DNA from 3 places in the Streptomyces sp. HUAS MG56 genome. Region 3 is predicted to be linked to each of the others. Evidence: riboswitches for the same ligand, from Rfam matches in the RefSeq annotation. Region 3 holds a riboswitch; each other region holds the start of a gene.
What was found. A riboswitch is a leader RNA that binds a small molecule or an ion and turns the genes downstream of it on or off. The one in region 3 is predicted to bind S-adenosylmethionine.
Positions count from the first base shown of each region.

Region 1: linked by a shared signal. The riboswitch ahead of AC4OXY_RS41300 (putative leader peptide) and the one ahead of AC4OXY_RS17335 (aminotransferase class V-fold PLP-dependent enzyme) in region 3 are both predicted to bind S-adenosylmethionine.
Region 2: linked by a shared signal. The riboswitch ahead of thrC (threonine synthase) and the one ahead of AC4OXY_RS17335 (aminotransferase class V-fold PLP-dependent enzyme) in region 3 are both predicted to bind S-adenosylmethionine.

Region 1 is NZ_CM178722.1:8,936,441-8,939,703, reverse strand. It holds gene AC4OXY_RS41310 (LLM class F420-dependent oxidoreductase) at 1-645, shown strand, start outside; gene AC4OXY_RS41305 (DUF1684 domain-containing protein) at 730-1,554, shown strand; SAM riboswitch class IV at 1,624-1,737, shown strand; gene AC4OXY_RS41300 (putative leader peptide) at 1,771-1,887, shown strand; gene AC4OXY_RS41295 (ABC transporter substrate-binding protein) at 2,082-3,263, shown strand, end outside.
Region 2 is NZ_CM178722.1:5,098,434-5,101,696, forward strand. It holds gene thrC (threonine synthase) at 1-1,185, opposite strand, end outside; SAM riboswitch class I at 1,203-1,350, opposite strand; gene AC4OXY_RS24080 (glucosyl-3-phosphoglycerate synthase) at 1,535-2,479, shown strand; gene AC4OXY_RS24085 (alpha,alpha-trehalose-phosphate synthase (UDP-forming)) at 2,562-3,263, shown strand, end outside.
Region 3 is NZ_CM178722.1:3,645,336-3,648,598, forward strand. It holds gene AC4OXY_RS17335 (aminotransferase class V-fold PLP-dependent enzyme) at 1-1,287, opposite strand, end outside; SAM riboswitch class IV at 1,478-1,594, opposite strand; gene trpD (anthranilate phosphoribosyltransferase) at 1,669-2,733, opposite strand; gene qcrB (cytochrome bc1 complex cytochrome b subunit) at 2,860-3,263, opposite strand, start outside.

The DNA.
Region 1 (3,263 bases), 5.3 Mb from region 3:
CTCGCCCTCGGCACCAAACTGCTGACGGAGACCGGCTTCGGCCTGCCCTTCGAACGCCCCATCGCGCGGTTGCGTGAATTCCTCACGGCACTGCGGCAGTTGACCCGGACCGGTACGGCCGACTTCCACGGTGAGCTGCTCACCGCCACCACTCCGGTACCGGCGCGCGTGCCGGGTGCGGAGGGCGGCGTCCCCGTGCTGGTCGCCGCGATGGGGCCGCAGGCGCTGCGGGTCAGCGGTGAGCTGGCGGACGGGATCCTGCCGTATCTGGCGGGACCGCGCGCCCTGGCGGACCACATCGTTCCCGCCCTGACCGCCGCGGCCGAGGCCGCCGGCCGTCCCGCGCCGCGGGTCGTGGCCCTAGTGCCCGGCGTCGTCACGGACGACGTGGACGCGGTGCGGGCGAAGGCCGTCGAGAGCCTCGCGTTCTACGAACAGATCCCGTCCTACGCACGGGTCGTCGAACTCTCCGGCGGCCAACGGGCCGGCGACCTGGCGGCGATCGGCGACGAGAAGACGGTCGCAGCCGAGGTACGGCGTTACCGCGACGCCGGGGCCACCGAGGTCGTCTTCTCCGGCACCGAGATCGCGGGAGAAGCCGACCGCCGGCGCACCTGGGCGCTCCTCGGCGAACTGGCGGGCTGAGCAGGCCCGTCGGGCCGTCGGCCCGGCACCGTCCCCTCCTGTGCGAGGACGAGCCTCGCGCGACCGAGAAGAGACAGGGAACCCATGACCACCGAACCGACCACAGCAGACCCCCAGGCCTTCACCGAGAACTGGCTGGACTGGTACCGCGCCCAGGAGGCCCGGCTCGCCGCGCCGCACGGGTTCCTGGCGGTCACCGGCCTGCACTGGCTCGACGACCGGCCGCGGCGCTTCCCCGACGCGCCCGGGGCGTGGCACACCGGCGCCGACGGGGTCGTCGTCACCCTCGACGACGGCGAGGAACTGGTCGTCGACGGAGCGCCGGTGCGGGGCGAACACCGCTTCGGTGTGCTTCCCGAGCGCGGCGGCGTCGACGCGGTCTGGGGAGACGCCGTCATCGAGGTCGCCAAGCGCGGCGGCAGCGACATCGTGCGCCCACGGCACCCGGACGCGCCGCTGCGTACCGCCTTCACCGGAACGCCCGCCTACTCCCCCGACCCGCACTGGGCGGTGACAGGCCGGTACGTCCCCTTCGACGAGCCGCGGCCGACCACCGTGGGCGCCGCGGTCGAGGGCCTTGAGCACGTGTACGACGCTCCGGGCAGGGTCGAGTTCGAGCTGGACGGGCGTCAGCTGTCCCTCACCGCGTTCCCCGGACAGGGTGCCGGCCGGTTGATGGTGCTGTTCACCGACGCGACCTCCGGGGTCACCACCTACGCCGCCAACCGGGTGCTGACCGTCGAGCCGCCCGCCGCCGACGGCACGGTCGTCCTGGACTTCAACCGCGCCGCGAACCTGCCGTGCGCCTACACGGACCTGGCCACCTGCCCGCTGCCACCGGCCGAGAACCGACTGCCGGTGGCGATCGAGGCAGGTCAGAAGATTCCCCGCGAACGCGGCGGATCCTGAGCCGGGCGGCCGTAGGGCGTCCGGTGACGGCATTGACGTACGCCGAGACCGCTCCGTAGCATCGCGATCGGCATCGAGTGTCAGCGTGAAGCCCTGGCTCGCTGGCCGGCAACCCTCCCACGCGGCGGGGTGCTCCAGGTGAAAGCCCGGCGGAATCACCGACGATCCCCGCAAGCGCGTGGCCCCTTGACCGGGCCGGAGACACGGAGGAGGGCCATGCGGCGCAGCGACGACCCCCGTGCCTCCTTCGCCGTCGCGATGGTGTTCTCCCGGCTTGCGCGCCGCCGCCACATCGACCTGAAGCGCTCGACCAGCTCCTTCTGTCAGGACTGACGGGCCTTCCCGCCGCCGGTCGACGGCCGGGAGCGGCCGTCGCCGCTCCCGTCTCCGTCTGATCCCCCTCAGCGCCTGATCCCCGTTTCCGTCTGATCCCCGTTTCCGCCTGTCGGCCGGGGCCGCACGCCTGTGCGCGGCCGTGCCTCGGACGCGACCCCGTGCCTGGTGACACGAGTAGGAGAAACCCCTCCGTGACTGCACTTCCCGATGTCAGATCCTCCCGATGGACGGCGCTGGCCGCCCTTCTCACCACCAGTGTGCTGCTGACCGCGTGCGGGTCGAGCACCGCCGGCTCCGGCTCGGACAGCGGCCGGGCGAGGTCCGGCGGCACCCTGACCTTCGCGGTGGGTTCGGACGCCGGCTGCGTGGACCCCCAGCAGGTCGCCAGCAACGACACCATCTACTCGGTGCGCCAGATCGTGGACTCCCTGACGGACCAGGACCCCAGGACCGGCAAGATCGTGCCGTGGCTGGCGAAGAGCTGGGACATCAGCTCCGACGCGACCACGTTCACCTTCCACCTGAGGTCGGGCGTCACCTTCAGCGACGGGTCCGGGCTGACCGCGCAGGTGGTCAAGGACAACTTCGACGCGGTGCCGAAGCTCGGCGCGCTGGGCACGCTGGCCGAGGGCTACCTCAGCGGCGTCAGGAGCACCACGGTGGTCGACCCCCTCACCGTCAGGGTGGCCTTCAGGAAGCCCAACGCCCAGTTCCTGCAGGCCACTTCGACACACTCGCTGGGAATCGAGTCATCGGCGAGCGTGCGCAGGACACCGCAGCAGAAGTGCAGTGCCGGAGTGGTCGGCTCCGGACCCTTCACGCTGCAGCGCTACGTGCAGAACCAGTCGATCACCCTGTCCAGGCGCAGCGGGTACGCCTGGGGTTCCTCGCTGTGGAGCAAGAAGGGCGAGGCGTACCTGGACAGGCTGGTGTTCAAGGTCGTACCCGAGGCGGGGGTGCGCACCGGCAGTCTGCAGTCCGGCCAGGTGGACGCGATCGGCAGCGTCGGCAGGGCCGACGAGGCGGCGCTCGGGGGAGGCCGGGTCACGCTCCAGCGGCGGGCCAATCCCGGTGTGGTGTTCGGCCTCGGGTTCAACAACGCGCGACCGCTGCTGAAGGACGCGCGGGTACGCCGGGCGATCGTGTTCGGCATCGACAGGCAGCAGATCGCCGACACGGTGTTCCCCACCGGCACCCGGGCGGCCACCAGCATCCTCGCGCACACCACGCCCGACTACACCGGCCTCGGCCCGGATCTGGCCTTCGACGCGGCGAAGGCGAAGTCCCTGCTGGACGCGGCCGGCTGGAAGTCCGCCGGCGACGGCATCCGGACCAAGGACGGCAGGAGGCTGAGCCTGACCATCGACTGGTTC
Region 2 (3,263 bases), 1.5 Mb from region 3:
GGTGTTGAGGACGACCGTGGTCTTCGCCGGGTCCAGGACGCCGGCCTTGACCAGCTTGCGGGTGACGCCGACCGTCACACCGCCCGCCGTCTCGGCGAAGATGCCCTCGGTGCGGGCCAGCAGCTTGATCGCGTCGACGACTTCCTCGTCCGTCACGTCCTCCACCGCGCCGCCGGTGCGGCGTGCGATGTCCAGCACGTACGGCCCGTCGGCCGGGTTGCCGATGGCGAGGGACTTGGCGATGGTGTTCGGCTTCTGGGGGCGGACCACGTCGTGCCCGGCCTTGTACGCCGTCGACACCGGCGAGCAGCCCTCGGCCTGCGCACCGAAGATCTTGTACGGCCTGTCCTCGACCAGCCCGAGCTTGATGAGCTCCTGGAGACCCTTGTCGATCTTCGTCAGCTGGGAGCCGGAGGCGATCGGGATCACGATCTGGTCCGGCAGCCGCCAGCCGAGCTGCTCGCAGATCTCGTACGCCAGCGTCTTGGAGCCCTCGGCGTAGTACGGCCGCAGGTTGACGTTGACGAAGCCCCAGCCCTCGCCGGCCGGGTCGCCGATCAGCTCGGAGCAGAAGCGGTTCACGTCGTCGTAGTTGCCCTCGATGCCGACGAGCTCGCCGCCGTAGACCGCGGCCATGACGACCTTGCCCTGCTCCAGGTCGTGCGGGATGAACACGCAGGAGCGGAAGCCGGCGCGGGCGGCGGCGGCGCCGACGGCACCGGCCAGGTTGCCCGTGGAGGAGCAGGACAGGGTGGTGAAGCCGAAGGCGCGGGCGGCCTCCAGGGCCTGGGCGACGACGCGGTCCTTGAAGGAGTGCGTCGGGTTGCCGGAGTCGTCCTTGACGAACAGGCCGCCGGTGACGCCCAGTTCACGCGCGAGGTTGTCGGCCTTGACGAGCTTGGTCCAGCCGGGGTTGATGTTCGGCTTGTCCGCCACGTCGGCCGGGACGGGCAGCAGGGGGGCGTACCGCCAGATGTTCGCGGGGCCGGCCTCGATGCGGGCCCGCAGTTCCTCGGTGTCGTAGGCCGAGAAGTCGTAGGCGATCTCCAGCGGGCCGAAACACTCCTCGCACGCGAAGACCGGGCCGAGCGGGACACGGTGACCGCACTCGCGACAGCTCAGGGCCGCGGCCGGACCGAGGTCGACGGGGGAGGTGGAGGTGCTTGCAACTGTCTGCACAGCCATGGAGGCGAGGCCCTTTCTCCTCATCTTCCTCACGACGCATCTCGCCGTGAGACGGATTTGGCACCTTCCCTAGCCGGGAGCCTCGCCACGTCAACGTGACAAGAACCGACTGGAGGGTTGCCGGGGCTTCATCGGGCCGTGTCCCTCTGCCCCTCTGGATGAGCGGTATGCGGTTGTATGAGCAGTTGTACGCACGAGTCGTGCGCGCCCGCGCCCCCCGACATGCGATGGTCACCGGCGTTGTTCAAGACTGTAACCGAAGGCCAGGACAGTTGAGATAGTCGTCCGAACCGCGAGATGGATCACACAGTCACCACCTGTGATCACGAACAGTGAGGAGCCGCAGAGCGTGCTGGAAGAAGTAGAGCGCTGGCTGGCCACCCGCTCCTGGTCCGTGACCGATCGCCCGCTCCAGCGGATACTGGCCGCCAAGCAGCGCACGGGACAGACGATCAGCGTCGTGCTGCCCGCGCTCGACGAGGAGGAGACCGTCGGCGACATCGTCGCGGTCATCCGCCGCGAGCTGATGGAGCGGGTCCCGCTCGTCGACGAGCTCGTCGTCGTCGACTCCGGCTCCACCGACCGCACCTCCGAGGTCGCCGCCGCCGCGGGCGCCCGGGTCGTCCACCGTGACGCGATCCTGCCGCGCATCCCGGCCGTTCCCGGCAAGGGCGAGGTCCTGTGGCGCTCGCTCCTCGTGACCCGCGGCGACATCATCTGCTTCGTCGACGCGGACCTGCGCGAGTTCTCCGCCGACTTCGTCTCCGGCATCGTCGGCCCGCTCCTCACCGACCCCGGGATCTCGCTGGTGAAGGCCATGTACGACCGCCCGCTCGCCGGTGCCGCCGGGCAGGGCGGCCGGGTCACCGAGCTGATGGCCCGCCCGCTGCTCAACATGCACTGGCCGCAGTTGGCCGGCTTCGTGCAGCCGCTGGGCGGCGAGTACGCGGCCCGGCGCGGCCTGCTGGAACAGCTCCCCTTCCCCGTCGGCTACGGCGTGGAGCTGGGCATGCTGGTGGACGCGCTGCACCTGGTGGGCCTGGACGCCCTCGCCCAGGTGGACGTCGGGGTCCGCAAGCACCGGCACCAGGACGGGCAGGCGCTCGGCCGGATGGCCGCCGCGATCTACCGCACCGCCCAGCTCCGGCTGGCCCGCGGCCATCTGATCCGCCCCGCCCTGACCCAGTTCGAGCGGGACGAGGACGGCTTCGCGCCCCGGACGTACTCCGTGGACACGGAGGAACGGCCGCCGATGACGGAGATCGCGGAGTACGCCGAGCGCCGGGTGGCGTGACTTCGCCGGACTTCGTATACGGGCGGGGCGTCGTGCGTGGCCGTACGTTTGAGCGTTTCCGGGCCGGGCTAGGTTGAGGACCATGGCTTCCACGCACGGTGCCGAGGTGTTGGTCGCGTCCAATCGCGGCCCGGTTTCGTACACGCTCGACGCGGACGGCGAGGGCGGTTCGCTGCGGGCCAGGCGGGGCGGCGGGGGGCTGGTCTCGGGGCTGTCGGCCATCGGCCCGGACGCCCGTGCCGTATGGGTGTGCGCGGCGCTCGGCGACGGCGACCGGGAGGCCGTACGGCGGGCGGGCGGCGGGCTGCTGCCGGCCGAGGACACCGGCGGGCAGCGGGTGCGGATGCTGGACGTCGACCCGGCCGTGCACGCCGACGCGTACAACGGCATCGCGAACTCCGTGCTCTGGTTCGTCCACCACATGCTGTACCAGACCCCGCTGGAACCGGTCTTCGACGCGGAGTTCCACCGGCAGTGGGCGTCGTACGAGGCCTACAACCGCGCGTTCGCCGAGGCTCTGGCCGAGGAGGCCGCCGAGGGGGCGGCCGTGCTGGTGCAGGACTACCACCTGTGCCTCGCGCCCGGCATGCTCCGCGCGCTCCGCCCCGACCTGCGCATCGGCCACTTCTCGCACACCCCCTGGGCCCCGCCGGACTACTTCCGCCTGCTGCCCGACGACATCGCCGCCGCGCTGCTGCACGGCATGCTGGGCGCGGACCGGGCGGCCTTCCTGACCCGGCGCTGGGCGGACGCGTTCACGGCGTGCTGCACGGCGGTGCTGGGT
Region 3 (3,263 bases):
GGCGGTCACGAAGCGCTCGACGTGCTCGTCGGGGGTGCCCGCGCCGAAGCTCACGCGGATGGCGTTGAGGGACTTCTCGCCGGGGGCCGCCTCGGGTGCGCCGCACTCGCCCTGGGTCTGGGGGTCGCTGCCGAGCAGGGTGCGGACCAGCGGGTGGGCGCAGAAGAGGCCGTCGCGGACGCCGATGCCGTACTCGGCGGAGAGCGCGGCGGCGAAGTGGGAGCTGTTCCAGCCCTCCACCACGAAGGAGATCACGCCGACGCGCGGGGCGTCGTCGCCGAACAGGGACAGCACCTTCACCTGCGGCACCGCGGCCAGGCCCGCGCGGACCTTCGCGATCAGGTGCTCCTCGCGGGCCACCAGGTTCTCCCAGCCGGCCTCGGTGAGCGCCTTGCAGGCCGACGCGACGGCGTAGGCACCGATGACGTTCGGGGAGCCCGCCTCGTGCCGGGCGGCGCTCTCGTGCCACTCCACGGCCACTCCCCCGTCCGGACGCCGGGTGACCGTGCGGCTCGCGCCGCCGCCCGCGAGGTACGGCTCGGCCGCGCGCAGCCAGTCCGCGCGGCCCGCGAGGACGCCGGAGCCGAAGGGCGCGTACAGCTTGTGCCCGGAGAAGGCGACCCAGTCGACGTCCAGGTCGCGCACGTCCACCGGGTGGTGCGGGGCCAGCTGGGCGGCGTCCAGGACGATCCGGGCGCCGTGGGCGTGCGCGGCGGCGGCCAGCTCGCGCACCGGCCACAGCTCGCCGGTGACGTTGGAGGCGCCGGTGACGCAGACCAGGGCCGGGCCGTACGGGTCGCGGTCGGCGAGGGCCCGCTCCAGGGTCTCGACCGCCTGGCGCGGGGTGCGCGGGGCGTTGAGGTAGGTGACCCGCGCGTCCTGCCAGGGCAGCAGGGAGGCGTGGTGCTCGGTCTCGAAGACGAAGACCTGGCAGCCGGCGGGCAGGGCACGGGCGAGCAGGTTGAGCGAGTCGGTGGTCGAGCGGGTGAAGACCACCTGGTCGTCGGCGCGGCAGCCGAGGAACTCGGCGACCGTCCTGCGGGCGTTCTCGAACAGGTCGGTCGAGAGCTGCGAGAGGTAGCCGGCGCCGCGGTGGACGCTGCCGTAGTACGGCGCGTAGGCGGCGACGTCGTCCCAGACGCGCTGGAGCGCGGGGGCGCTGGCCGCGTAGTCGAGCGCCGCGTAGGTGACCTCGCCACCGGTCACGAGCGGGACGGTGACATCCCGGCCCAGAACGGGCAGCGGGGCGCAAACGGACTGGTCGGCGGCAGCGGTGAAGACAGACATGGGTGGACTCCCGTGAGGACGTACGCCGAAGGAGCCGAAGAGGCCGAAGCAGCCACGGAACGGCGTACGGAAAGATGAGAAAAGGGGATGCGGAGGCGGGGCTCTGCGGCCCTATCGCATTCGCTTGCTCACGGAAGGCTCCCTCGAACGACCAGGACCCCTGGCCCCACACTCTCAGAAGTGTGCGAGGGGTCCGCGCTTGCCGTAGACCTCGCTGCCTACGACCTGGTCTTCACCCGGGGCACCCCGCCACGGACGGAGGGTTGCCGGACAGTCGGCCGGGGCCTCATGACTGTCACTCATGACCTGGTTCAGGAACCTACGTCAACTGATCGTCGTCCCGCAACCCTGGTCCGGATCGCGGGACGCCCGTCGTGACCGCTATGCGTTGGTCGCCGCCACCCAGCGCTCCAGCGCCCGCTTCGCCGCGCCCGAGTCGATCGACTCGACGGCCCGGGCCATGCCGGCGGCGAGCTGCTCGGCGAGCGGGATGTCCGTCGGGTTCAGGGCGACGAGGGCCGCCGCCGAGTTCAGTACGACGGCGTCCCGGACCGGGCCCCGCTCGCCGTCCAGCAGCCGGCGGGCCACCTCCGCGTTGTGGGCCGGGTCGCCGCCGCGCAGGGCCTCCACGGGGACGAGGTCGATGCCGACCTCGCGGGGGTCGAAGACCTCCTCGGTGACCTTGCCGTCCCGCACGACCCAGACATGGGACGTGGCCGTCGTCGTCAGCTCGTCCAGGCCGTCGTCGCCGCGGAAGACCAGCGCGGAGTTGCCGCGCTCCGCGAGCACGCCCGCGACGATCGGCGCCTCCCGCGCGACGGCCACGCCGACCGCCTGGGACCGCACCTTCGCCGGGTTGGTGAGGGGACCGAGCAGGTTGAACACCGTCCGGATGCCCAACTGGCCGCGGGCGGCGCCGACATGACGCAGCGCCGGATGGAACTTGACCGCGAAGCAGAAGGTGATGCCGGCCTCCTCGGCGACCTCGGCCACCCGCCGGGGCGTGAGGTCGAGGTTGACGCCCAGCTTCTCCAGGACGTCGGAGGCACCGGAGGCGGAGGAGGCGGCGCGGTTGCCGTGCTTCACGACCTTGGCGCCCGTACCGGCGACGACCAGCGAGGACATCGTGGAGATGTTCACCGTCCGCGCCCCGTCGCCGCCCGTGCCGACGATGTCGACGGTGCGGCCTGGCACCTCGATCACGTTCGCGTGCTCGTACATCGTGCGGACCAGGCCGGTGATCTCCTCGACCGTCTGTCCCTTGGCCCGCAGGGCCACCGCGAACCCGGCGATCTGGGCGTCGGTCGCCTCGCCGCGCATGATCCGGTCCATCGCCCAGGCGGTGTCGTCGGCGGACAGGTTCTCGCCGTTCAGCAGGCCGTTCAGCAGGGCGGGCCAGGAGCGGCCCGCCGCGGTGTCGCCTCCAGCGGGGGTCACAGCGCTCATGGTCGCTCCTGAGTGTCGTACCTGCGAAATCGTCGTCCGATCCCACCCTATCGGCCCCGGGACAGGGCGAAGGGCCCCGTCCGGCTTGCGGACGGGGCCCTTCGGCGTGGCGTGGCGACGCGGGGATCAGTGGTGGCCGTGGCCGCTCGTGATCTCCTTGTACTCGTCGACGGTCGGCTTCGGGATCTGGTTGTCCTCGCCGTAGTAGGCGTCGGACAGCTTGGCCCGCAGCTTCTCCGAGGTTCCGACCTTGCGCTGGACCCCGTTCTCGTCGACCACCGGACCGATGGCGGCCGGCTCGTACTGGTGGTGCGCGGTGAGCGTGTGCAGCTGCTCCTGGCTGAGCGGCTCGTGCACCTCGATGAACTCACCGTGCGGCAGCCGCTTGATGATGCCGGTCTCGCGACCGTGCAGCACCTTCTCGCGGTCGCGGCGCTGGAGGCCCAGGCAGATCCGCTTGGTGACGAGGAACGCCAGGACCGGTCCGACGAAGAAGAAGATCCGGACGAAGTAGGTGACGGCGTTGATCG